One region of the Mesobacillus sp. MER 48 genome, then DNA from elsewhere that is predicted to be linked to it. Evidence: riboswitches for the same ligand, from Rfam matches in the RefSeq annotation. Region 1 holds a riboswitch; each other region holds the start of a gene.
What was found. Region 1 has a riboswitch for thiamine pyrophosphate ahead of M3593_RS16145 (3-oxoacyl-ACP reductase). Riboswitches for the same ligand answer to the same signal wherever they lie in the genome.

Region 1 (7,930 bases):
GGACTTTAACAGAGCCTACAATTAAAAATGCGCCTGCTCTTCAACAAGGAAGAACAGGCGCATTTAATTTAACCTGCATTTGAAATGTTCGTTTGATGATCTTTTTTATGAAAACCTTTAGCAAAGTAAAAGCCTGTTAGAAGCGCCAGCCACAGCGGCCCTATGAAAAGGGCGATTCTTGTGTCAGGGCTGAAGGCCATCAGTACGACTACAAAAGCCAGGAACGCCAATGATAAATAGGAAGTGAACGGAAACAATGGCAGCTTATATTTTAGCTTGTCCACTTCATTTTTGCGCAGGCTTTTGCGGTAACGAATCTGTGACAGGAGAATGATCGCCCAGGTCCAGATTGCCCCAAACGTCGCAATACTTGTAACCCAGGCAAATACTTTTGCCGGGACAATGTAATTCAAGGCGACCCCAATCAGCAATGCGCCAGCCGAGGCGAGAATGGCAAATCCCGGAACCCCGTTCTTGGTCAATTTGCTGAATTTCTGTGGCGCTTCTCCATGGTTGGCAAGATTGAACAGCATTCGTCCTGTGCTGAAGATTCCGCTATTGCAGGATGATAGTGCAGCAGTCAATACTACGAAATTGATGATGCCCGCTGCAGCAGGAATTCCTAATTGTTCGAAAGTGATAACAAACGGACTTCCCTTTTCCCCAATCTCATTCCATGGGAAGATAGACATAATAACAAACAATGCCCCGACATAGAAAATCAGGATGCGCCAGAATACTGAATCAATCGCTCTGGAAAGTGATTTCTCAGGATTCTTGACTTCACCAGCAGTAATACCGATCATCTCGATTCCAAGGTAGGCAAACATGACCATTTGCAGCGATAACAGGACGCCTTTAATCCCGTTAGGAAATAAGCCGCCATTCTCCCATAGATTTTGGATCCCTGTTGGAATGCCTCCATTGCCGATTCCCCATATGATCATGCCGGCCCCTGAGACAATCATCGCTAAAATCGTGACAATTTTAATTAACGCAAACCAGAATTCAAGTTCCCCATACGCTTTTACAGCCAGGAAATTGACTGATGCCATAATCACCAGGGCAGCTAGCGCCCATATCCAGCGTGGAGTTTCCGGAAACCAGAATTCCATGTAAATCCCGACGGCAGTGATTTCCGCCATGCCAGTTACAATCCATAAAAACCAATAGTTCCAGCCAGTAATATACCCTGCCAGCGGACCAAGGTAATCCCTGGCATATTTACTGAATGATCCCGCAACCGGCTTTTGGATTGCCATTTCCCCCAGAGCTCTCATAATGAAGAACATGATCATTCCGCTGAAAGCATAACCCAGCAGGATTCCCGGACCTGCCAGCTTTATTGCAGATGCAGATCCCAGGAACAGTCCGACCCCGATTGCTGCCCCTAAAGACATCAGTGTTATGTGCCTCTGCTCCAACCCCCGCTGCAGTTCATTCTCTTGTGTTTTTTTCATGGTGTCTTCCCTCGTTTCTAAATCTCGATTGTAATATTTTGTATAATAATTTCCTCCGTTGCCGCCAACCCCTTCGGTAGTTGAAATCGGCATCTTAACCTACTTGTTATTAACAAATAAAAAGAAACTCAAACCTCTTTTATTTGAAAATTACTATTCTTAAAAAATTTCCTTGTGCCATTTTACCATGAAAAGGCCTCTATAAAAATATGTAAATTTTCTTAAAATGAAAAATGCCTTTTCAACCAGCACATGGTCAAAAAGGCAGATGATCATTATCTTATTTTCAAAAACAACCTAATAAAACATCCGGCGTCTTTGTTTGGCTGCAGGCTGGTACTTCCGCATCGGGCCGTAATCCAGCACTTCTTTTAAATAATAGTCGCCGTTTGGATTTTGCTGCTTCAAAAGTTCAGTCAAATATGTAATATCATCCATCGCCCTGTGGGTCTGGAATTTCGAGATGTTATGCGCCTGCAGCAGCGTCAGCAGTTTGCTGTTCGGAAATCCGTGGTTTTTCCATTGCACATTCTTCATCGTGCAATACCACTGCATCTCATTGACTTCAGGATACATCCTGAAAAGGAAGCTTCTGTCAAAGGAAGCATTATGGGCAAAAATTGCATCAGTGCGATTGAAGTATTCCATGATTTTTTCATCGTAAAATGTTTTGCCGCGTACCATATCATAATGAATTCCATGAATCCGATAGGCCCTGTCATAATTTCTTTGTGCGGTTGTCGACAGGGGTTCCCTTAAATAAGAATCTTCATCAAGAATATCGATTATTTCTCCTGATTCCTCATCAAAGGAAAAAAGCTTCAAAGCCAATTCTATGATTTCATCCGAATCCGGGCCCAGTCCGGTTGTCTCTACGTCCACTACCAATCCAAGCTTGTTCTCTTTGTTCAAAAATGTCACCCTTTTCAGCTGGAGTATATGATTCTATTTAACATCATATAGCAGAACTTCCTCCATTTCCAGCTAAAGGCAGCAGGTTGAAATCATTTCCAGACTAGGTTTTATTGCTCATCTCCAGACTTCCCGCAGCATTCTTCATGAAAATTTTCAGAATCGCGAAACCGATAGCTGCACCTGCAAGTGAACTCGCGAAAAATGCCGGAACCATACCAAACAACGCGGCTTCTTTTCCAAGGAACAATGTGGCAATTGGATAACTGGCAACCGCACCAATGATTCCTGTGCCTACAACTTCACCTGCAAAAGCAAATTCCATTCTCTTCGTCTTTTTATACAGATATGCAGCCAGAAGTGCTCCGATCATGCTGCCAGGAAACGCAAAGACCGATCCGGTGCCCATTAAATTCCTGAGCAAAGAAATGCCAAATGCCTGAGCAACGGCGTAATAGGGTCCCAGCAGCACAGCTGACAAAACATTGATGAAATGCTGCACCGGAAATGCTTTCACGATTCCAAGCGGGATAAACAGCATTTGGCTCGTCAATGTACCAATCGCCATCATCATAGCGGTGAGGGTAAGTTTTTGTGTGTATCTCATATTTTACCTCCTTGAATCTTATCTCTTAACCTTGCTGCAGCTTCCTTGACGTCTTCTGCCTGGCTGATCGCTGTGATCACAGATACACCGTCAGCCCCGGCAGTCATGACAAGCTTTGCATTATCCGCATTGATCCCGCCGATTCCAACAATCGGTACGCCAAAATCTTTTAATTCTTCAATCATGGCTGTTCCCTGGACAGCTCTTGTATCCGTCTTTGTCGCCGTTGGAAAAACCGGACCGACACCGAAATAATCAGCCCCAGCTTGCTTTGCTTTTTCAGCTTCTTCCAGGTTGTGTACAGAAACTCCAAGAATCCTATCGCCAATTTTTCTGCGGACCTGTGCGGCATCCTCATCTTCCTGGCCGATATGGACACCATCTGCATCAAGCTCCAACGCCAATTCAATATCATCATTCACAATGAACGGGATGTCGTTCTCCTTGCAAATCTTTCGCAGCCTTTTGCCAAGCTTCTGCTTTTCCAAATCACAAAGACTTCCTTCTCCTTTTTCACGGTATTGAAAAATCGTGATCCCTCCGCGAATCGCTGCTTCAAGCACAGTAACGGGATCCTGTAAGCAATTCGTGCTGCCGGCGATAAAATATATCTTCAGCAAGCTTCTCATCTTTTCAGGACAGATTCTTGACATGAGGAGACCCCGCTTTCTCTTTTCATATTGTAGGCCCAGTGATTAGTCGGCCCATGTCCATTTCCGATCATCAGCGGGTTGGCAATGGCTGCCTGGATGAACTCCTTAGCAACCGAAACCGCTTGATGGACCGAAGAACCTTTTGCAAGCTGTGCTGTGATAGCTGCAGAAAAAGTACAGCCTGTGCCATGGGTGTTATTCGTCTCAATCCTTGGAGTGGAGAAGTAAGCAAATTCCTTTCCGTCAAAGAGGACATCAACAGATTCGTTTGTTTCCTCATCATGCCCGCCTTTTATCACTACATTTTTCGCTCCAAAGGCATGAATTCGTTTAGCCGCTTCCTTTTTTTCATCCGTACCGCGAATCGACATGCCTGTCAGCACTTCGGCTTCGGGGATATTCGGGGTGATGATGAGACAGAGCGGAAGCAAATGTTTTTTCAGGGCCGATACAGCCTCCTGCTGGAGCAATGAGGCTCCTCCCTTCGCAATCATGACAGGATCGATAACGACCTTTTCCCAGCCGAACTGCTTTATTTTTTCCGAGACCGCTTGTATGATTTCCGCGTTAAAAAGCATTCCTGTTTTCAGGGCATCCGCTCCAATGTCCTCACCGACTGATTGGATCTGCTCTGCTACCGCCTCTGCGCTCATCGGAAAAACTCCCTGGACACCAAGCGTATTTTGCGCGGTAACAGCAGTCAGGGCAGATGTGCCAAATACCTTCAGTTCCTGGAATGTCTTCAGGTCAGCCTGGATTCCGGCTCCCCCGCCGCTGTCAGATCCTGCGATTGTAAGTGCTTTTTTCATATTCATTTACCTCCTCTTTCAAAAGAACTTTTACTGTAGATTTCCTCAGCATCCAAACGGTAGAGCTGGTTCAGGAACTCCACTTGAAAACTCCCTGGTCCCTGCAAGGCACTTTTGTCAGCGGCAACTTCGGCTGCCACTCCGTAAATGCTCAATGCAGCAGTTGCTGCTTTCAAAAAATCCTTTTCCACTGCTGTGAATGCCCCGATTACTGAGGTCAGCAGGCATCCGGCACCGGTTACCTTCGTAAGGATTGGATGTCCATTTCTGACGACTAACGTAGATTCCCCATCTGTAATAACGTCTTCCTTACCTGTCAGCGCAACAATCGTATTCAATTTTTGAGCAGCGGATTCTGCCAGCTCGATCACATCCCCATCTGAATCACCTGCGTCAACACCGCGTATGTTCCAGGCTTCCCCTGCTACATTGGCAATTTCCGCGGCATTTCCTCTTATGACCGAAATCTCCAGTTCCTCCATCAGCCTTCTTGCAGTTTCCGTCCGATAAGCAGTCGCCCCGGAACCAACCGGATCAAGGATGACTGGAACTCCATGCTCATTTGCCGCTTTGCCGGCAATCAACATAGATTCGACGACTTGAGGCGTCAACGTCCCAATATTCAGCACAAGGCTGCCCGCTATGCTTGCCATTTCGGCAACTTCCTCTTGTGCATAGGCCATCACTGGAGATGCACCAAGAGCCAGCAGCCCATTGGCGGTAAAATTCGTGACCACAACATTCGTGATGTTATGTACAAGTGGATTCTCTCTGCGGACCTTCTCCAGCAAACCAGCAATCTCTCGTTTTTCCATTCCAATTCCTCCTTCATCCATCCTCAGACCGCCTCTGCGACCTGAATTCCATCTCCTTAATCCATCACCAGCCCGCCGTCTACGACCAGATTTTGTCCGGTAACTGCACGCGCCCATGGTGAGGCGAAGAACAAAATTGAGTCTGCAACTTCTGTGGGATCGGTGACTTTTCTAAGAGGTGTTGAAGATTCGATTAGCTGGAATACTTCCTCAGAAGTAGCTGAGCTTGCGTCGGTCATTTTTAGCAGTCCTCCCGAAACCATATTGACGGTAATGCCATACTTTCCAAGATCATTCGCCATATTTCTTGTGAACCCCAGCAGCGCAGCCTTGCTTGTTGTGTAGTCATGGTAGGCGACAACTGGATTCTGGAAGAGGTTCGTGCCAATATTAATGATTCTGCCAAACTTCTTTTCTTTCATATTTGGCAATCCCGCCTGGATGGTATTCAATGAACCGCGGACAGCTCCCTCAAGCTGCTGTTGGTAATCCTCCCAGTTCACTGCAAAAGCATCCTTATTCGCCACAGGATCAAACTTAAAATTGACCAAAGCATTATTGACGATGGTCGTAATCGGTGCCCCAAAATGTTCTTTTGCCAACCTGAACATGCTTTTGACCTGTGCAGGATCACGCACATCCGCCCTTAGAGCAAGGGCATTTTCGCCAATGGTCTCTGTCAGAGCCTTTGCCTTTTCTTCATTCTGAAAATAGTTGATGACAACTTTTGCACCTTCCCTTGCAAAAGCTTTGACCGTTTCTGCACCAAGGCCACGGCTTCCTCCAGTTATTAAAACTACTTGATCTTTTAACTCCATTTGTTTCAACCTCCTTAAAATATAAAAAGCCAGATCCATATATAATGGACCTGGCTTAAAAGCAAAGTAAGAAAACTTCTCTCACACTACTTTCCTACGCTGGTATTACCCAGATCAGGTCCGAAGGGTTAAAAGACTTAGCGTCTTCCTCTCAGCCAGCAGAAGGGCACCCCTAGTAGTAAATCGAATATTCAGTTGTCTTTATCCTAGCCTTATCTCCTATATATGTAAAGTAAGAAGTTCATATTCTGCTATTTTTTAGTTCTTCATTGATTTCTTCCAGTAGTCTAAGCTGATGGTCCTGCTTTTGGATGATACTTGCAGTTAATTTTTGCAGTGTAATCGTTATCGACCAGAGTGACAGCAGCAACACAATGATGAGGCCAAGATCAATCATCTTTCTTTTTCCCTTCGGTTAAATCGTCAAATGGAGTGTAATGATTGCTTGGCAAATTACCTGAGCGGATTATCTTGAAAATCAGATAAAACACGACAAACAGCACTATGAACGTGAAAAAATACCCCATACTGTCCAGCCTCCTTTACTTTCATTATACAATAAACATGATACAAAAAATGGAATTTTCATTCTTTTTAAAATGGTCTTCTTGATCATCTGTGCTAATATGAAAATATACATATGAATGGGAGATGAAAGCAATGAAAAACGAGATAATCGAAAGATTCACCTCTTATGTCAAAATCGACACACAGTCCAATGAAAACAGTGAGACCACTCCATCGACCGAAGGCCAGCTCACCCTTGCCAATATGCTTGTCGAGGAACTAAAATCGATTGGCATGGAGGAAGTCACGATTGATGAAAACGGTTATGTGATGGCAACACTTCCTGCAAATACCGATAAGGATGTCCCAACCATCGGGTTCCTTGCCCACGTCGATACGGCAACTGATTTTACAGGCAAAAATGTCAATCCGCAGGTTGTCGAAGACTTCGATGGCAATCAGATCATCCTGAATAAGGAGCAGAATATCATCCTGTCGCCAGCGGATTTCCCTGAACTGCCTCAATATAAAGGCCATACATTAATTACGACCGATGGAACGACTCTTCTAGGCGCTGACAACAAAGCAGGGATTGCCGAAATCATGACGGCGATGGCTTATTTGATCAAGCACCCTGAAATCAGGCATGGTAAAATCCGTGTTGCTTTCACTCCGGATGAAGAAATTGGCAGAGGCCCTCATAAGTTTGATGTAAAAGCATTCGATGCAAAATTCGCTTACACCGTTGACGGCGGTCCGCTTGGCGAGCTGGAGTATGAAAGCTTTAACGCAGCAAGCGCCAAGGTGACTTTTAAAGGAAAGAACGTCCACCCCGGCACGGCAAAGGGCAAAATGGTGAACTCCGCCAAAATCGCGATGGAATTTAACAGCAAGCTTCCTGCAGAAGAAGCGCCTGAGCATACAGAAGGATATGAAGGATTCTTCCACCTGAGCTCGATTAATGGGGATGTGGAGGAGACGACGCTGAGCTACATCATCCGTGATTTTGACCGTGACAGCTTCCAGGCACGCAAGGAATTGATGCAGAAAATCTCCAATGAACTAAGGCTTACATATGGCGAAACCCGGGTTGAACTTGAAATGAACGACCAGTACTACAACATGAAGGATAAAATCGAGCCAGTAAAAGAAATCGTCGACATCGCCTATGAAGCAATGGAAAACCTCGGCATCAAGCCAATCGTCAAACCAATCCGCGGCGGCACTGACGGCTCTCAGCTTAGCTATATGGGATTGCCGACACCGAATATTTTTACCGGCGGAGAGAATTTCCACGGAAGATTCGAATATGTCTCTGTGGATAACATGCTTAAATCTGTTGAAACCAT
Region 2 (7,930 bases), on a different contig from region 1:
GCCTGCGGCATTCTGTATGGAGGCAGCTCTATGACGAAAACGGAGCTTTCCCCTTTCAACAGTGTCTTTGAAAAGACCTTGGCCAGAATTAGGGCGATTGCCACCCCTAGTACATACAAACTAAGAACCACAGCGGCCTTATGCCCTGTAAAAAAAGCACCGACAAACAAAGCATATACAGGAAGCCTGGCTGAACATGACATCAGCGGCGTCAGCAGGATGGTCATTAATCTCTCTTTTGGTGTCTCAATCGTCCTTGCCGCCATGATGCCTGGCACATTGCAGCCGAAACCGATCATCATCGGGATGAAAGCCTTCCCGTTGAGGCCTACAGATTCCATCAACCTGTCCATGACTAGCGCGACACGGGCCATATACCCTGAATCCTCGAGCAGGGAAATGAAAAAGAACAAAATGAAGATTTGCGGTACAAAGACAAGAACTCCACCTACCCCGGCCACAATTCCATCAAGCACAAGGTCTTTTATAAATGAGGATGCTCCTGCCCAGTTAAGTGCCGCCGCGATACCAGCTGTCACAGGTCCGGATAAGATTGTGTCCAGTTTATCTGAAAGCGGGAAGCCAAGCCAGTCAAAGGTAAGCATGAACATGATATACATCATGACAAGGAAGATCGGAATCCCGAGGAATTTATTCGTCACAATCATATCAACTTTCTCAGTCAATGGTATTTTTCCATTTTCCGGTCTCGTTGTAGCAGCAGATACAATTTTATCGATCGCTTCACTTCTTTTGCGATGTATTACCTGGTCCAGCGCTTGTTTGCTCCCTGATTGTTGTTGCTCTGTAACAATGATAGAGTCGACAAGTGATTCGATTTCTTCCGATGGCAAAAAGGCAGTCAAATAGTTTTTAACATAGGGATTCCCTTCAAACAATTGAATGGCCAGCCAGCGAACAGGAAATCGTGTCCTCCCATCCAATTTCAGCCCCAGCTGGAGGATTCCCTCCTCTATTGCTTTTCCATAATACACAAGATTTGTTTTGCCAGTTCCTGACGGTTCTCTTGTCGCAAGTTCAGCAAGTTCGTTACAGCCCTTTCCTGATCTTGCCACGACAGGAGCAACATGGACCCCTAATGATTTTGACAACTGTTCAATATCGACTTGTATGCCCCTGTTTTTTGCAACGTCAAGCATATTCAAACCAATAGTGATCGGGGCGCCATATTCCAGAAGCTGCAGGGTAAGGTGCAAATTACGCCTTAATTGCGACGCATCGAGGATATTCAAAAGTTTCTCGAACGAATCCTCCAGGAAAAAGTTCGTAACCACACCCTCATCCTTCGACAATGGATTGAGCGTATAGACTCCTGGTAAATCAATCAGCTGATCCTTTCCATTCTTGAAAAGGCCAACTTTCTTTTCGACCGTTACTCCGCTCCAGTTGCCAACATATTCATATGATCCTGTTAAGTTATTAAATAACGAAGTTTTTCCGGTATTCGGATTGCCGATAAGCGCTATGTTCATCATACTCGCTCCACTTCGATCCGTAATGCTTCCTTGCGGCGGATACCTATGCATTGGCCGCATGATTCAACCATGACCGGGCCGCCAAAAGGCAGAATGCATTTTATGCATACTTCCGATCCTTCAGAAATCCCGAAATCAAGCAATCTTCTTCTGACATATTTGTCAGTTCCAGCAATATTCATGATCCGGCCTTTTTCACCAGTCTTTAATTTTCCCAGCATAGCCATCACCTTTTTTCAGTTTGTTAGTTTTTTATATCTAATTGAGAATGATTATCTTTATTTAATCAGTTTCAGGTCACTTTCACTGTGACATAAATCACAAAACACACTTATAACATATGAGAATATGGAAAACTCCATAGAATTGACAATTTTTCCGAGTTTCAGTTTCACGCTCATCACATACCTTAACGGGTATATTATAAAGGTGAAAAAGGAGAGCTGAATGAATTGTCAGCTCTCCTTGATATATCACATTTTATTGCTTACAAGTGTCGATTTGACCATCCTTGATGGAGCATAGCCAATGACAAGAATAATGATAATTGCGCTTAAAATCATACTTGGAATCATATAGGTTCCGTTATAGATGAGTGAATACAGCCAAGCCGGCTGTCCTTCTGGCGCCCAAACTCCGAAAAAGACCCAGCCGGAAAAGAAATGGGCGATAAAGCGAAGCAGGCTTCCAAGGAAGGTCCCCGCGATGATCAATCCTATCCACCTCTTTTTATATCCATTCCTGATATTCTCTTGGATCTGTCTTGCAAAAATACCGGCAAACCCTAATACAGTGAAGGCCACCAAATAATCGATGATTCCCTGGACAGGATGGAATATTTGCGAGAATCCCAGGATGAATTGCAGTAGTCCCAGCAGAAGCCCTGTGATGGCTCCTCCCTTGATTCCCCAGCGAAATGCCATCAGGAAAACCGGTACCATCGCGATTGATACTGAACCGCCCTGCGGCCAGATTCGAGAAAATAAAAATCCCGAGAATAAATCCAACAAATAAGCCAGTGCGGAAAACACTGCCACTTCCACTAAAAATAATGTTTGTTTTTGCTTCATAACTGTTCCTCCTTCTTTCCAGAATGAGGTCCGTTTTCAACACGCCTTTTCTGCTTCAGAAACAAAAAAAGCAATCAGGGGATCGATATAGGATTCCCATGATTGCTTTCCTATCGCATCCACATTCCTTCGCTAGCATTAACTAACAGGTTCAAAGGGTAAGAACTCGGCCGCTCACTCTCAGCTGCTCTCTGGCAGCTCCCCTTGTGGTTATTATTTAGTTTCTACACTATGAATATACTACTTCTTCTTTCTTATCACAAGTTAAATATTATTTTTCCAATCCTTGTCGAATCAAAAAAGACAAATCTCACCTCAAGTTGCTAAAAATATCGGTCTTTTGTCACGTTTTTATCGATTCGACGCTATTCAGCGGATGTTCTCAATTTTCGACAAAGGGATTTCGAGCTGCACCTCGAATCTTTAATATCGAAAAGAAAAACTGGGGGACTTAATAAAATGCTGCCAATCACGGATAACCGTTTGCTTAGCTTCCTGACTAGTGAAAGGGAACAACTCATTGCCGACTGGGCTGTAAAAATCATCGTCTCGGAAGATGATCCATATAAAGAAAAAATAACCAAGAACGCTGAGAAAATGTATGAAATCATTCTCTCTGTTTTTTCCAAGACAAATGAAGAACTGGAGGACCACCTCCAAAAACTTGCCTTTATGGTAGGAGAAGAACGAGTTCGCGCAGACATCAATATTGGGGATTTTGTCTACAATGTCAATTCAGGACGATCTGTACTTTACAAGCACCTGCACAAAATGAATATGGAATGGGAAGATATGCAGGAGTCCATCAACCGAATCAATTACTGTTTTGATACCTTCCTGTATTACGCAGTATCTTACTACAATGAACAGAAAAACAAAATCATTGAGGAAAAAAACCAATTCATCGACTCCACCCATAAGGACCGGCTGACATTGCTCGGCCAGATGACGTCAAGTTTTATCCATGAATTCCGCAATCCGCTGACTTCTATCCAGGGATTTATCCAGCTGTTGAGATCCGAACACGAGGATATGAAGTATCTTGATATCATTTCCGGGGAGCTTGAACAACTCAATTTCCGGATCTCTCAATTTCTGCTTCTTTCTAAAAAAGAACTAATTGGAAAGGAAAAAAAACTTTTCTCATTAAACAGAATGATTGATGAGGTTTTAAATTTCCTTTATCCCAGCATCCTCGACACCAATGTACGGATTGCCAAGGAAGTAGCAGATGACATGGAATTGTATGGATATTCCGATGAAATCAGACAGGTCTTGATCAATATCATCTTTAATGCAATTGATGTGTTGAGCCAGTATCGTGCTGACCCTAAAATTGAAATCAAGGGATACTTCGTGAATGATACACATATAAAAATCGAGATTTCCAATAATGGACCGGTCATTCCCGACCAGTTGCTGAAGACGATTTTCGAGCCATTCGTCACAACAAAAACGCTCGGAACCGGCCTAGGGTTATTTGTCTGCCGGGAAATAATCGAGAAGCACAAAGGCATACTTGCATGCTCATCAGAGCCAGATAAAACTTCATTCATCATGCTTTTGCCATTAATAAGGATGGAGAACTAACATCACAAAAAGACCCTTGCCGGTGCCGGCAGGGTCTTTTATTTAGGCTCTTTTCTCAAACTTTGTTGCTATTGACTACTAAATTGGATTGAATGACCTAGTTTTCTTTATAAAATTCAAGCTTATTATGAGAAAAGAGCTTGCACACTTAAAAACGAACTGCAAAATTGCTTATAGCACGTTAAAATCGGCTTTAAGATTTTAACAACAATCTTTACGAAAACAGCCTTTATTTATTCTTAATATTCAAGTGTACGATTGTCCTCTGTACTTGTGATTCTTCTTTTCTCTTTTTGAACAACATGTTTTTTCTCCGTTTCAGCAACAATGACTGCACATGCTGCATCTCCTGTGATATTCACAGCTGTTCGCGCCATATCAAGAAGACGGTCAATTCCCAGGATCAACCCGATGCCTTCAACAGGCAGGCCGACAGACTGGAGAACCATTGCCAGCATGATCAAGCCTACGCCCGGCACACCTGCTGTTCCAATACTTGCAAGTACAGCCGTTAAAACGACTGTCAACAGCTCAGTCATTGAAAGGTCTACTCCATAAACCTGGGCAATAAAGACAGTCGCTACACCCTGCATGATTGCAGTTCCGTCCATATTGATCGTAGCGCCAAGCGGCTGGACAAAGCTTGAAACAGATTCAGGAACGCGAAGATTCTTCTGGGCAGTTTCCATTGATACAGGAAGCGTTGCGTTGCTGCTTGATGTACTGAACGCAACCCCCATAGCCGGAGAGAATCCTTTGAAGAACTTGAAAGGATTCATTTTCCCCAGGAAGTATACACTTGATCCATAAGTCATCACAGCATGGATTACTAAAGCAAGAACTACAACGAGCATGTATACACCCATAGCCTTGATAGCGTCAAGTCCCTGGCTGCCGATAGCAGTTGCAATCAAACCAAATGTTCCGTATGGAGCAAACTTCATTACAAGTCCTACTAAATACATCATAATGTCATTGCCCTGTTCGATTAGGTTCAAAATTCCTTTGGTCTTATTACCCAGGGCAGTCAATGCTATACCGATGAAAATCGCAAAAACAATTACCTGAAGCATATTTCCGGTTGTCAGTGCTTCAAATGGGTTCGCCGGAATAAGATTTAAAAAGGTTTCACTTACTGGCGGTGCTTTTTCAGCTTTGAATTCAGCTCCAGCAGTATCAAACTGGCCCATCAAACCTGGCTTGATAAGGTAGGAAAGAGCAAGGCCTATTATAATTGCAATTGCTGTTGTAGCTAAAAAGAAGCTTACAGTCTTAAAACCAATCCTGCCGAGTTTCTTCGGATCACCCAGTCCTGCGGTACCAAGAATGATTGAAAACAGGACAATGGGCACGACAAGCATACTAATTAAATTGATAAATATCTTCCCTAGTGGCGTAAATAAGAATTTATCTAAAATAGTGAACAATTCAGGTGAAAAGATGTTAAGGATAAGCCCGGTCATGGCACCAAGTCCAAGGCCTATCAATATTTTAGTCGTCAGTTTCATAATCTTCCTCCCAGTTTAAAAAAGTATAAAAAAGAATGTAAAGATTTTTTCCCTCTTTCATTCCCTATAAACCACCTTTCGGCATTTAGAATTAATTCCCATTTGGGTTCTTACTGGAGGTATAGGATGTTTTATTTAAAGACCGATTCTGAGATCAGCGTTAATCTGTTTGGTTCACAGGACGCCAGGGAATTGTTCTGGCTTTTGGATACAAACCGAAGTTATCTGAGGAAATGGCTGCCCTGGGTAGATGGAATTCAATCACCGGGACAAATTCATTCTGTTATTCAAATGTGGGAGAAAAGTTCCCAAGAAGGGAGCAGCTTTCACTTTGGGATTAGATACAGAGGAGTCCTTGCGGGAAGTATCAGCCTTCATGCGATTGACTGGAACAACTCACAGGCAAGCATCGGCTACTATTTAGGTGAAAAATGGCAAGGCAGGGGCATCACAATCAGGGCAGTAAATGCAGTGATTAACCATGCCTTTTACGGACATGGATTAAACAGAATTGAAATAAGATGCGGTAAGGACAATCAAAAAAGCAAGGCTATACCAGTTAAACTTGGTTTTCGCAAGGAAGGAATCATACGCGACGGGGAATACTTGAATGGCAACTTTCACGACTTGATTGTATATGGACTTCTGGCTAGGGAGTGGAATGGCCGGTCAGCTGCATTCTATTAGTCATCTTATGGTTATTTGCTCTTAAGATGTACCGGTTGTTTCCAGTAAGAATGGCTTGAAACAGCAAAAAATGGCAGGGGGAAGAATCTTCATTAATCCTGCCGAACAATTCACTGAATCGGCAGACTTATTGTGAAAGTTGTCCCCTGTGAACTCGATTCCACATTCATCTTGCCATTATGCTCTTCAATAATTTTATGGCATATCATCAGGCCAAGACCATTACCGTTTTCCTTCGTCGTAAAAAAAGGTTTGCCAATCTTATCCATATGTTCCTGAGCAATCCCTTTACCATTGTCTGCGACAATAATAGTCAAAACTTCCTCTGATTTCGAAATCCCCACGGTCACCTTGCCCGGCTGCTCCATCGCATCAATCGCGTTCATAAGCAAATTGATCAGCACCTGCTTGATTTTGTTTCCGTCACAAAGAAACATTCCATTCTCAAGTGTTGATTTCCTGGTAATTTCGACGCACTTCTTCGCTGCTTCAGCCATCAAAAGGGTGATCGCATGATCAACCACATCATTCATGTTGAAAGTTTTAAAATCGGACTTGTGCGGTTTCGCCATCAGCATCAGTTCTTTAGAGACCGCTTCAATGCGTTTGATTTCCTCTTCCATGATAGCTAAATAGCCTTGATTCAGTTCCCTTCCCGCTTTCATAAGCTGGATGAAACCCTTAAGGCTTGTCAAAGGGTTTTTAATTTCATGGGCAATCCCTGCTGCAAGCTGACCTACAACATTCAATTTCTCGTATTCCAGGATGAAATGCTCCGCTTTTATTTTCGCGGAAACATCACTGGTTACAGAAATCAACTCAAAAGGCTCATTCGTTTTTGGGTCACGTGTGACAGAAATCTGTGAACTGACCCAGATGTATACCCCATCTTTTCTCTTTAACCGGTATGTCAGGCTGCACACCTCTTCCCCTTCAGGCATAGCGATTTTGGCAATTCTTTTATAATCTTCACCATGGACGAATAAGGTGTACAATCTTCCGATTATTTCACCCGGGGCATAACCTAGCATGGATTGAACGGATGGTGTCACATACTTAATGAGGCCGTCTGGCGTTCTTTTACAAATAAAATCTGTGGAAGGTTCCACCCAGATTTGATCATTTGTTTTCTCTTGCTTTTGCAGCTTGCTTTCCAGATTGGATAAAAGATTACTCATGTCCACCCTCCTTTCATTAATCTTACTGAATATTTAAAATAGTTTCAAACCTAAATTGCATAATATATTATTAAAAGTAAAATTTTTACATTGGGAAATTTTTCTTCAATCTGAAAATCGATTAAATTGTTATAATCAGAATTTTCTCATATAATTAAACATAAACTTCATACTTTATGTATCACTTTCATACATTGTTATCAACAACATTAATGTTCCCCGGAATTATTCTGGATATGGTATAATTAAATTTAAATGGTAAAGCAGAGGTGGTATGATGGGGCAAACTATCGTATCAAGAATGTAACAGCTGCTGAGCGGGCGGAACAGCTTAACAGGAGGTAGGCCCTGGCTGATCCAGCCGCACGGAAATGGGCCGTTGCAGTTTCTTGGAAAATTAA
Region 3 (7,930 bases), on a different contig from region 1:
ATCGGGATACCGGCCGTTACATGAGAGAATCCGGAATAGAGATGACAAGAGAAAAGAAATACTTCAAGGGTATCTTCGTTGAATACGAGGGAAAAGCATGATACAGGCACATCAGTCAGATCCTCTCCATACACTGTTATAAATAACTTGGGGAGGATTGAGATGTATCCTTATTATGATCATTATAGGCAAAATCAAAAATTAATCAATGACATAACCAAAGCCATCAATGGAGAATATACTGCTACGAAGTGTTACGCTGAGCTAGCAGCAATGGCACCGAATGAAGAACAGAAAAAGCGAATCAATGAAATATTGAATGATGAAAAAAAACATTTGCAACAGTTTTCTCAAATTTATTCCGCTCTTACGGGAAAGCAGCCTCAGCTTAAGATGACTGAAGAGTGCGCGAGGACTTACATCCAGGGACTTGAAGCATCCTTTAATGATGAACAAGTGACGGTAGATTTTTATCATGAAATTGGTGATGAAGCTGCCGACCCGGTCATAAAAGAGGTTTTCAGACGTGCGGCATATGATGAGCAAAACCACGCTGTATGGTTCCTTTATTTTTACGGGAAAGAGAAGTAGGAGCTGGAGAATTCCAGTTCCTATTTTTATAGTTTTCACTATTTTTACATATTTAATATATAAATAATGAAGCGTTTTATACTAGAATGGGTATAGGGAAAATGAAATGCAGATTTGGAAATGTTACATAGGGAGGAATAATTATGAAGAACAGTCTAGCAATTATTATTGGTTTTTTAATCTTTGGATCTTTATTTGTCGGCTGGAAAATCAGTCAGGATCTCGGACCTGCTGAAACAGCAACTGCTCCTCAGCAGTCAGAAGGGACAGCAAGCAATACCATTGAATTCAATCCGCCAAGCATGGAGGATGTTCCAGATGGGCCGCTGGGTGAAAGCATCAAATATGGATATGACTTAATGATGGAAACAAATACCCTCGCCGATGAGTATGTAGGCAATAATTTATCCTGTGCAAGCTGCCACGCAAACGGAGGCACAGTCAAGGATGAGGCGCCAATGATTGGGCTCACTGCTGTCTATCCAGAGTACAGGCCTCGTGAAGGAGAAGTATATACACTTGAAGATCGAATTAATGGCTGTATGATCCGCAGCATGAATGGAAAGATGATTCCTGAAGACAGTAAAGAAATGAGAGCGATGATTGCTTATTTGCATTATATGTCTGAAGGAGTACCTTCAGGGGCGGATATTCCCTGGAGAGCTGCAAAAGAGCCAAAACAATTTCCTGTTCCAAGCATAGAGGATGGAGAAAAGGTTTATGCACAATCATGTGCGGCTTGCCATGCAGCAGATGGAGGAGGAACTGGTACAAATACTGGGCCGGCTGTCTGGGGTGAACATTCCTTCAATGATGGAGCGGGAATGTCACGACTGACTAAAATGGCAGGATATGTCCAGAAGAATATGCCTAAGGGACAGGGAGACACTTTGACTGACCAGCAGGCAATCGATGTAGCGGCGTATATCCTTTCACATGACAGACCAGAATTCACTGGGCATGAAGGAGACTGGCCAAAAGGCGGCAGACCAGCGGATATCATGAATAAAGAAAAACGTGAGCAGATTAAGAACGGAACAATCGACTGGGAAGCACTGGTTAGTGTAAAGAAATAAAGACGGGACAAACCCAGCACCTTTAATTAGGTGCTGGGTTTGTTCATAGCTGACCATTATAGAAATTCAGATAGCCGAACAGAAAAGAAACAGTTATGCTGATAAATACAATGCTGACGAGCACACAGGAAAGCAGCCAGTCTTTTTTTGAAATAGTGATGATATGATAATACTCTCTGTTTTTATCCCCTGTAAAACCTTTTGACTCCATCGCAATCGCTGTTCTCTCTGCTTTTCTGATCCCGTTTGCAAGCAAAGGGATGGTATATTTCTTGATTTGCCTGATTTTATCCATTATGGTTCTTGATCTCCCTGCTCCCCGCACAAGGTGAGCATTCCTGATAATCTCAAACTCTTCCTTTATCAAAGGAAGGAATTGATACCCAGCCATGATGGAATAGGCCAATTTGGGTGATAGCCTGCATTGCTGCATCAAACTGTGAAGAAAGCGGATGGGATTTGTCGTCAGGACAAATAAAAGTGAGAGAGAGGCGAAACTCAATATTCTTAATCCCAGTGCCAAACTTCGCAGGAGACCCTCTGAAGTGATCGAAATGAACTGCCATTGCCAGATGATATTGTCTCCAGGATATGTCCGTGGAAACAAAAGGGATGACCAGACATAGACAATACTCATAAAAATGAAAGGTGAGAATAGCAGAATCCATCTCTTTAAGCTGACTTTGCCCAAAACAAAAGTGATTGCTACCGTTAATATAAGACTAATCAATGGAGTGATGGGATCAAAAAACACAGAAAGCATGATGATGCCGATCAGGACACTAAAAGCCTTCAAACTGGGATTCATGTTATTTAGCAAGATAACTTCCCTCCAGATACATTTCCAGTTCCTTGACGAACGGCAGCCTGAGGTTAGCCCTGGCCAATAGATCTGATTGGCTCCAAAGGAGATGGGGAGTATCGTAAAATAGCATTTTTCCTCCGTCCATCACCAACACTTTATCTGCATGCTGCTCGATGATATCCATATCATGGGTGATCATGATGATACAGCCTGTTTCGGGTAAAGACTTTTTTATGAGATCAATCAGTTCTTTCGCTGTATTGGCATCCTGGCCGAATGTTGGTTCGTCCAGGAGAATGACTTCCTGACCATTGACGAGCATCGTCGCTACACTTAATCTCCTCTTTTGACCCTGGCTTAATGAAAAGGGGTGGCTGTATTCCTTATCCTCCATCCGCAGGAGTTTCAAAATTTCTTTTAATCTATCGTTTTGCTCATGTTTGTTTTGCCCCTTCAAGCTATAAAAGATTTCCTCTTTTACTGAATCCGTGATGAATTGATGTTCCGGGTTTTGGAAAACATAGCCCATTTTTCTCCATTTAGATGTTTCAAGCCAATCATCTAACCATTTTCCATAAAATTTTATTTCTCCTTCAAATTCGAGAAGGCCTGACAGACATCTTGAAAAGGTCGTCTTGCCCGAGCCGTTGGATCCTGCTATTGCTATAAATTCCCCTTCCTTTATAGACAAACTGATGTTTTCAATGATTGCTTTGTTGGTTTTTACATAGCTGACACCATTGGTTTCGAAAATGAATGCAGAGTGATCGTCTCTTTTCCTGTGCTCTTTACCTGAGAGGAGCTGGAGACATTTTTGGAAATCGTCTGTCTTCCTGATGATTTCAGCGATTGTAATGGGCAGGGAAGAGGTTGTGAGCAACCCGGCATTTCGCAATCTTAAACCAGCATCTACAGCCCTGGGGAGCCAGATTCCTTCCTTCGCCAGCATTTCTGCATAATCGGAAAAACAAATCCCTTCAGGTCCATCAAATATCAATTCACCCTCAGTGTTTAAAATCAGGCAGCGATCCATAAAATCCTGCCAATAATCAAGATTATGTTCGATGACAAGGATACTGAATGGGCGTTGCTTTTTCAAGCTTTTTAGCGTCCTGACAAGTTCAAAACTGGAGGCGGGATCAAGGTTTGCAGTTGGCTCATCAAGGATTAGCATCTCTGGCTCCATAGCCAGTGCACAGGCAATCGCGAGCTTTTGTTTTTGTCCTCCTGAAAGGCTTTGTATCACACGCTTCTTCATGGGAAGCATATCCACCAGTCCAAGAGCATTACGTATCCTTTGTTCAAATTCGGTTCTCGGAAGCCTGATGTTCTCAAGTATAAAGATTAATTCTTCTTCAACTGTCTGCATGCAGAATTGAGAATCTGGATCCTGCATGACCAAACCGATTTTTTGATTGATCTCTCCAGGAGCGAACGAGGAGATCTCAAGGCCTTTATATTGGATGCTTCCAGTTTTGATTCCGCCGATAGAGTCTGGATAAAGATTATTTAGACAATAAGCGAGGGTGCTTTTCCCGGAACCGCTTGGACCAAGTATAAAAATGTTCTCATTTTCATTAATATTAAAAGAGATATTTTCAAGTATGGAATCGTCCTCAAACTTGAAGTTTAAATTGGAGACTTCAAGCAAGGGAGTCTTATGCTGGCCGCTCATCGGCAAGCTTTTCCTTTCTTGCTTCTTTTCCAAGAGGGAAGCTATTCAGTGCCCCGGTCCTGGCAAGGCTGTCACTTATGTATTTGCCTGATAGTCCGGCTAGCAGTGCCCCGCTTAATAATCTTACAAAAAACATTGCTGCCACATAGCCTGGGGATAAAGCAGAAAATCCTCCCAAAAAATATCCCCAGACAAAACTGGTGATGGAAGATCCCATACCTGCAGTAATCAGTACCCATGTTGAGTAGTTTTTCCATTTTGTTGCGGCGAAGACTGCTTCAGCTCCCAGTCCCTGAATAAGACCTGCAAGGATCAGTCTTGGTCCTACGGCATTTCCAAGCATAACTTCTATTATGGCCGCTATGGTCTCTGACAGTACAGCTGCTCCAGGCTTTCTGATGATATAGGCAGCGATGATTGAAACAATGAACCAAATACCAAAAATCAAATCATAGCCTATCATACCGAATAACCCGACCAGAACATTTCCCACCTGTAAAAAAAGCAGGTACACGACACCGAAAACGACTGCAAGGACGGATAACACAATCACTTCACGAAGTTTCCAATTTTCGATCATTATTTTGCCTCCTTTCTTGAAGGACTATTTGCTGACATGGTTACAGTCATTACAATATGGGAAGAATCACTGGACCTCGCTCCGTCAAATGCTTTTTCTAAACCAGTGAATACCTGGTTCGCATCCCCATCAAGCCTGGAGGCATAATGCACTCCGCCACCGAACACACCTTGTTCCTCAACGGTCTTAATTTGATCCATGATTACCTCCATATAATTCGCTATTCCCAGTGGATAGAGTGCGAACTGGCAGGCAACTTCCTGGCTGATGCTGTTTGAGAGTTTTTCATTTAGCAATATGGAGTCTTCTGCCATCAAGGTATCGCCTGCAGAATCGCCAGGGCATCCATTTGAAAAGGTAGCATTCAGGACTACATGGTCTCCGCCTTTTGAAGCATTTAAAAAGATTGCTTTAACAACATCAAATACATGTTCAGACCGCCCGCGTGCACAGGTGCTAATATCATCTGTCTTCATCCATACTTTTGTTGTGTCTACTTCTTTCAGTGCTGACAGGATTATTTCCACGAATCTGTCTGACATGGGGTAAATCGAAAATCTTGCCCCAGTAATCTCGCTTGTACCGCACAAATTCTTTTCCATTTTCTCAACGACTCCCTTTTTTTAAGTCTCGGAAAAACAAAAACTGCATCCAGCGTGATGGATGCAGTCGAATACTATCGCTTATAAAAAAGGGGAACGATGAGTTTCTCCCGCACTTCCCCACGCTGGTATTATCCAGATCGAGTAATAAGGGTCAGAACAAAGTTCTTCTCAGCAAAAAGCTCCCCTAGTGCAAAAATCTATGCAGTTGTTGTTTCCAAAATTATCTTAAAGCAATTGTCCGGAATTGTAAATGGTTAATTATTTAAAAATAAATCATTCATAATCCTGGTGAAAAACCTTTCTAAGGCGGTATTCATCCAGAGTACCAAGTTCACTGTTGAGAAGCAATTCCATTTCCTCTAATGCACTTTTCGTAACCAAAGGATCACTTATGGCCCAGTTAACAGTATAAACGAAGTAATAATCTTTGATTTGGCGGAAAATAACTACGGAGTTAGGATACTTGTCAAATTGAGCTTTAATATTATATCTTTTTGTGTATGACCATATTGTCAGTTTCATAGATTATCTCCATCTTTTATCTTCTAAAAGGCATATATTTATAAGATACCCCTTGCGGATGGGGCGGAAACTGGTTCCGGGAACAACATAGTGTTTTATACTGAAGGAATATGCTAAAATAGAGGTCGTTGCAGTATAGTTAGCGACATATATCTACATAATATCAGATTGCTAGCAGATAGATAGAAGTTTTTGAAGGAGTTGGAGGGAAGTCAGCATTATGAATGAAGCCCAAAGGATTCAGTTAAACGTCAGGGTATCCAAAGAGACCTCGGACAAGCTTGATGAAATTGTAGAATACTATCAGGAAAATACGAAAATTGGCAGGATCTACAAAGGTGATGTTTTGACAGATATTATCGAAAAATCATATGAAATCATGCTCAAACAGAAGAGGCTGAATAGATAAAAACAGTGTGACAAATTGTCAATGAGTAAATGTGGCAAAATATTGAACAAAATAGTTGCGCTAATCAATAATTAGTCGTATTATTTAAATAATCTGAATAAACGATAAGGTGGTTATTGATTATGATGCGTATGGCAATTGCAGGTGTAGCCGGCTTTGTCCTTGTGTTCATTGAATCATATATTGTCATGGTCCTAAAAAATTATGAAGCGATCGATTTTGGGGGGATCGCCCCGTTTGTCAGTGTCTGGACAATGAATTTTTTCCTTGTTTTCTCAATTTTGACCCATATTAAATTTTGGTATGAAGACCGTGAAGCTCAGCGTGAAGAAGAAGCTGCAGAAAGAGATAGGTTCATCAGTTAATTAAGACGGAGAAAGGCAAAATCGCCTTTCTCTTTTTTTTTATTATGCATTTTCCCCATTTTCAATTCGGTCACGTTCTGCTTCTTCAGCCGCAATCCTTAATTCCTGAAAGAATAGCTGATCATTGCACACCATGCTGTGCTGCTGATCATGTTCAAGTTCCTGTTCAGATTTAATAATGTTGTTTTGCTCTCTTTTCACTTGATTCATCCTCCTTACTTTATACTTCTCAGTGTTTAATTTCCCTTACCTGCAAAAATCATGCAAACATATTTCTATTTTCAAAGTATTTTCCCAATACCAATATTTATACAAACCTTTAATCAAGCTTGGCCGGATGAGGAAGACTATATCAAAAATAGTAAAGGAGTTAGCCCAAATGGAAGCCATTTATTATTATGATGATCAAGTTCATTATCTTAAAATTGAGATTTTAGCAACTTCTAAAGAATCATCTTGGCAGGCTTACGTTTTTGACGATAATTGGAATGATATCCTTAGCAGTGCTTCATCTATATCCGAGAGGTTCACAGAGACAATCGAGTTTGCTAAGGAAGCATTTGGCATCCGAGGAAGGCTATCTATAGTGGAAGATCTTCCTCTTGATAACTCGCTTAAGGAGGCATTGGAGATAATGTTATTCCATTTGCAGGCATTGCTATTTTCGTCAGCTATCTTAGTAGAAAACGACTGCGAAGCATTGGAACGTTATGGTTTTACAAAGGAAATCACAGCTGAGGGAAGAACTTTTTATCTCCTCGTCTCTGATGAAGCGGAACAGGACTCATGCAGGTTTTTATAAGCCAACACGAGCAAGTTGATTTATAAGAATGAAGCCTTTTCTTTTCTAAATGAAAAGGCTTTTTGTATGCAAGAGCAAAGATTATTGCCATGGCAGTGTTTTAAAAAACACCAATAAAAATGGTTAATGTTTATTCCTGAAAGGGTAGGAGAAAGGGGAGTGATTTATATACAGAAAGGAAGATGAGGCTTTGTCTGGCAAAATTAATGTAACTATCAACGGTGCCGAAGTGACGGCTGACGGAAATCAAACAATCCTTCAATACCTTTCAGACAGCTCGATTGAGGTACCAAATGTATGTTTTCATCCAAGCCTTGGACCTATCGAGACATGTGATACCTGTATTGTAGAAGTGAACGGGGAAATGGTCAGATCGTGTTCGACCGTCCTTAAAAATGGCGATATCATCGACACAGTTGCGCCTGATGTCAAGAAGGCACAAACAATGGCAATGGATAAAATCCTTTATAACCATGAACTGTACTGTACAGTCTGTGACT

Region 2: it holds a riboswitch for thiamine pyrophosphate, as region 1 does, so the genes downstream of both, thiT (energy-coupled thiamine transporter ThiT) here and M3593_RS16145 (3-oxoacyl-ACP reductase) in region 1, are expected to answer to the same signal.
Region 3: it holds a riboswitch for thiamine pyrophosphate, as region 1 does, so the genes downstream of both, M3593_RS02105 (YkoF family thiamine/hydroxymethylpyrimidine-binding protein) here and M3593_RS16145 (3-oxoacyl-ACP reductase) in region 1, are expected to answer to the same signal.

What each region holds. Positions count from the first base shown of each region.
Region 1 is NZ_JAMAUR010000004.1:268,727-276,656, reverse strand. Features, by position in the region: gene alaP (alanine permease AlaP) at 69-1,460, opposite strand; gene M3593_RS16170 (exonuclease domain-containing protein) at 1,758-2,372, opposite strand; gene thiW (energy coupling factor transporter S component ThiW) at 2,476-2,979, opposite strand; gene thiE (thiamine phosphate synthase) at 2,976-3,632, opposite strand; gene thiD (bifunctional hydroxymethylpyrimidine kinase/phosphomethylpyrimidine kinase) at 3,605-4,447, opposite strand; gene thiM (hydroxyethylthiazole kinase) at 4,444-5,256, opposite strand; gene M3593_RS16145 (3-oxoacyl-ACP reductase) at 5,313-6,074, opposite strand; TPP riboswitch at 6,149-6,258, opposite strand; gene M3593_RS16140 (hypothetical protein) at 6,316-6,471, opposite strand; gene M3593_RS16135 (hypothetical protein) at 6,464-6,601, opposite strand; gene pepT (peptidase T) at 6,735-7,930, shown strand, end outside.
Region 2 is NZ_JAMAUR010000008.1:60,868-68,797, forward strand. Features, by position in the region: gene feoB (ferrous iron transport protein B) at 1-1,493, opposite strand, end outside; gene M3593_RS20335 (FeoA family protein) at 1,493-1,717, opposite strand; gene thiT (energy-coupled thiamine transporter ThiT) at 1,970-2,566, opposite strand; TPP riboswitch at 2,674-2,781, opposite strand; gene M3593_RS20345 (histidine kinase N-terminal domain-containing protein) at 3,026-4,156, shown strand; gene M3593_RS20350 (dicarboxylate/amino acid:cation symporter) at 4,396-5,664, opposite strand; gene M3593_RS20355 (GNAT family N-acetyltransferase) at 5,791-6,351, shown strand; gene M3593_RS20360 (ATP-binding protein) at 6,462-7,529, opposite strand.
Region 3 is NZ_JAMAUR010000001.1:421,109-429,038, reverse strand. Features, by position in the region: gene M3593_RS02135 (class I SAM-dependent methyltransferase) at 1-101, shown strand, start outside; gene M3593_RS02130 (ferritin-like domain-containing protein) at 163-591, shown strand; gene M3593_RS02125 (c-type cytochrome) at 735-1,667, shown strand; gene M3593_RS02120 (energy-coupling factor transporter transmembrane component T family protein) at 1,711-2,487, opposite strand; gene M3593_RS02115 (ABC transporter ATP-binding protein) at 2,477-4,147, opposite strand; gene M3593_RS02110 (ECF transporter S component) at 4,131-4,727, opposite strand; gene M3593_RS02105 (YkoF family thiamine/hydroxymethylpyrimidine-binding protein) at 4,727-5,329, opposite strand; TPP riboswitch at 5,430-5,528, opposite strand; gene M3593_RS02100 (hypothetical protein) at 5,606-5,854, opposite strand; gene M3593_RS02095 (hypothetical protein) at 6,075-6,263, shown strand; gene M3593_RS02090 (hypothetical protein) at 6,386-6,628, shown strand; gene M3593_RS02085 (hypothetical protein) at 6,671-6,829, opposite strand; gene M3593_RS02080 (hypothetical protein) at 7,008-7,430, shown strand; gene fdhF (formate dehydrogenase subunit alpha) at 7,621-7,930, shown strand, end outside.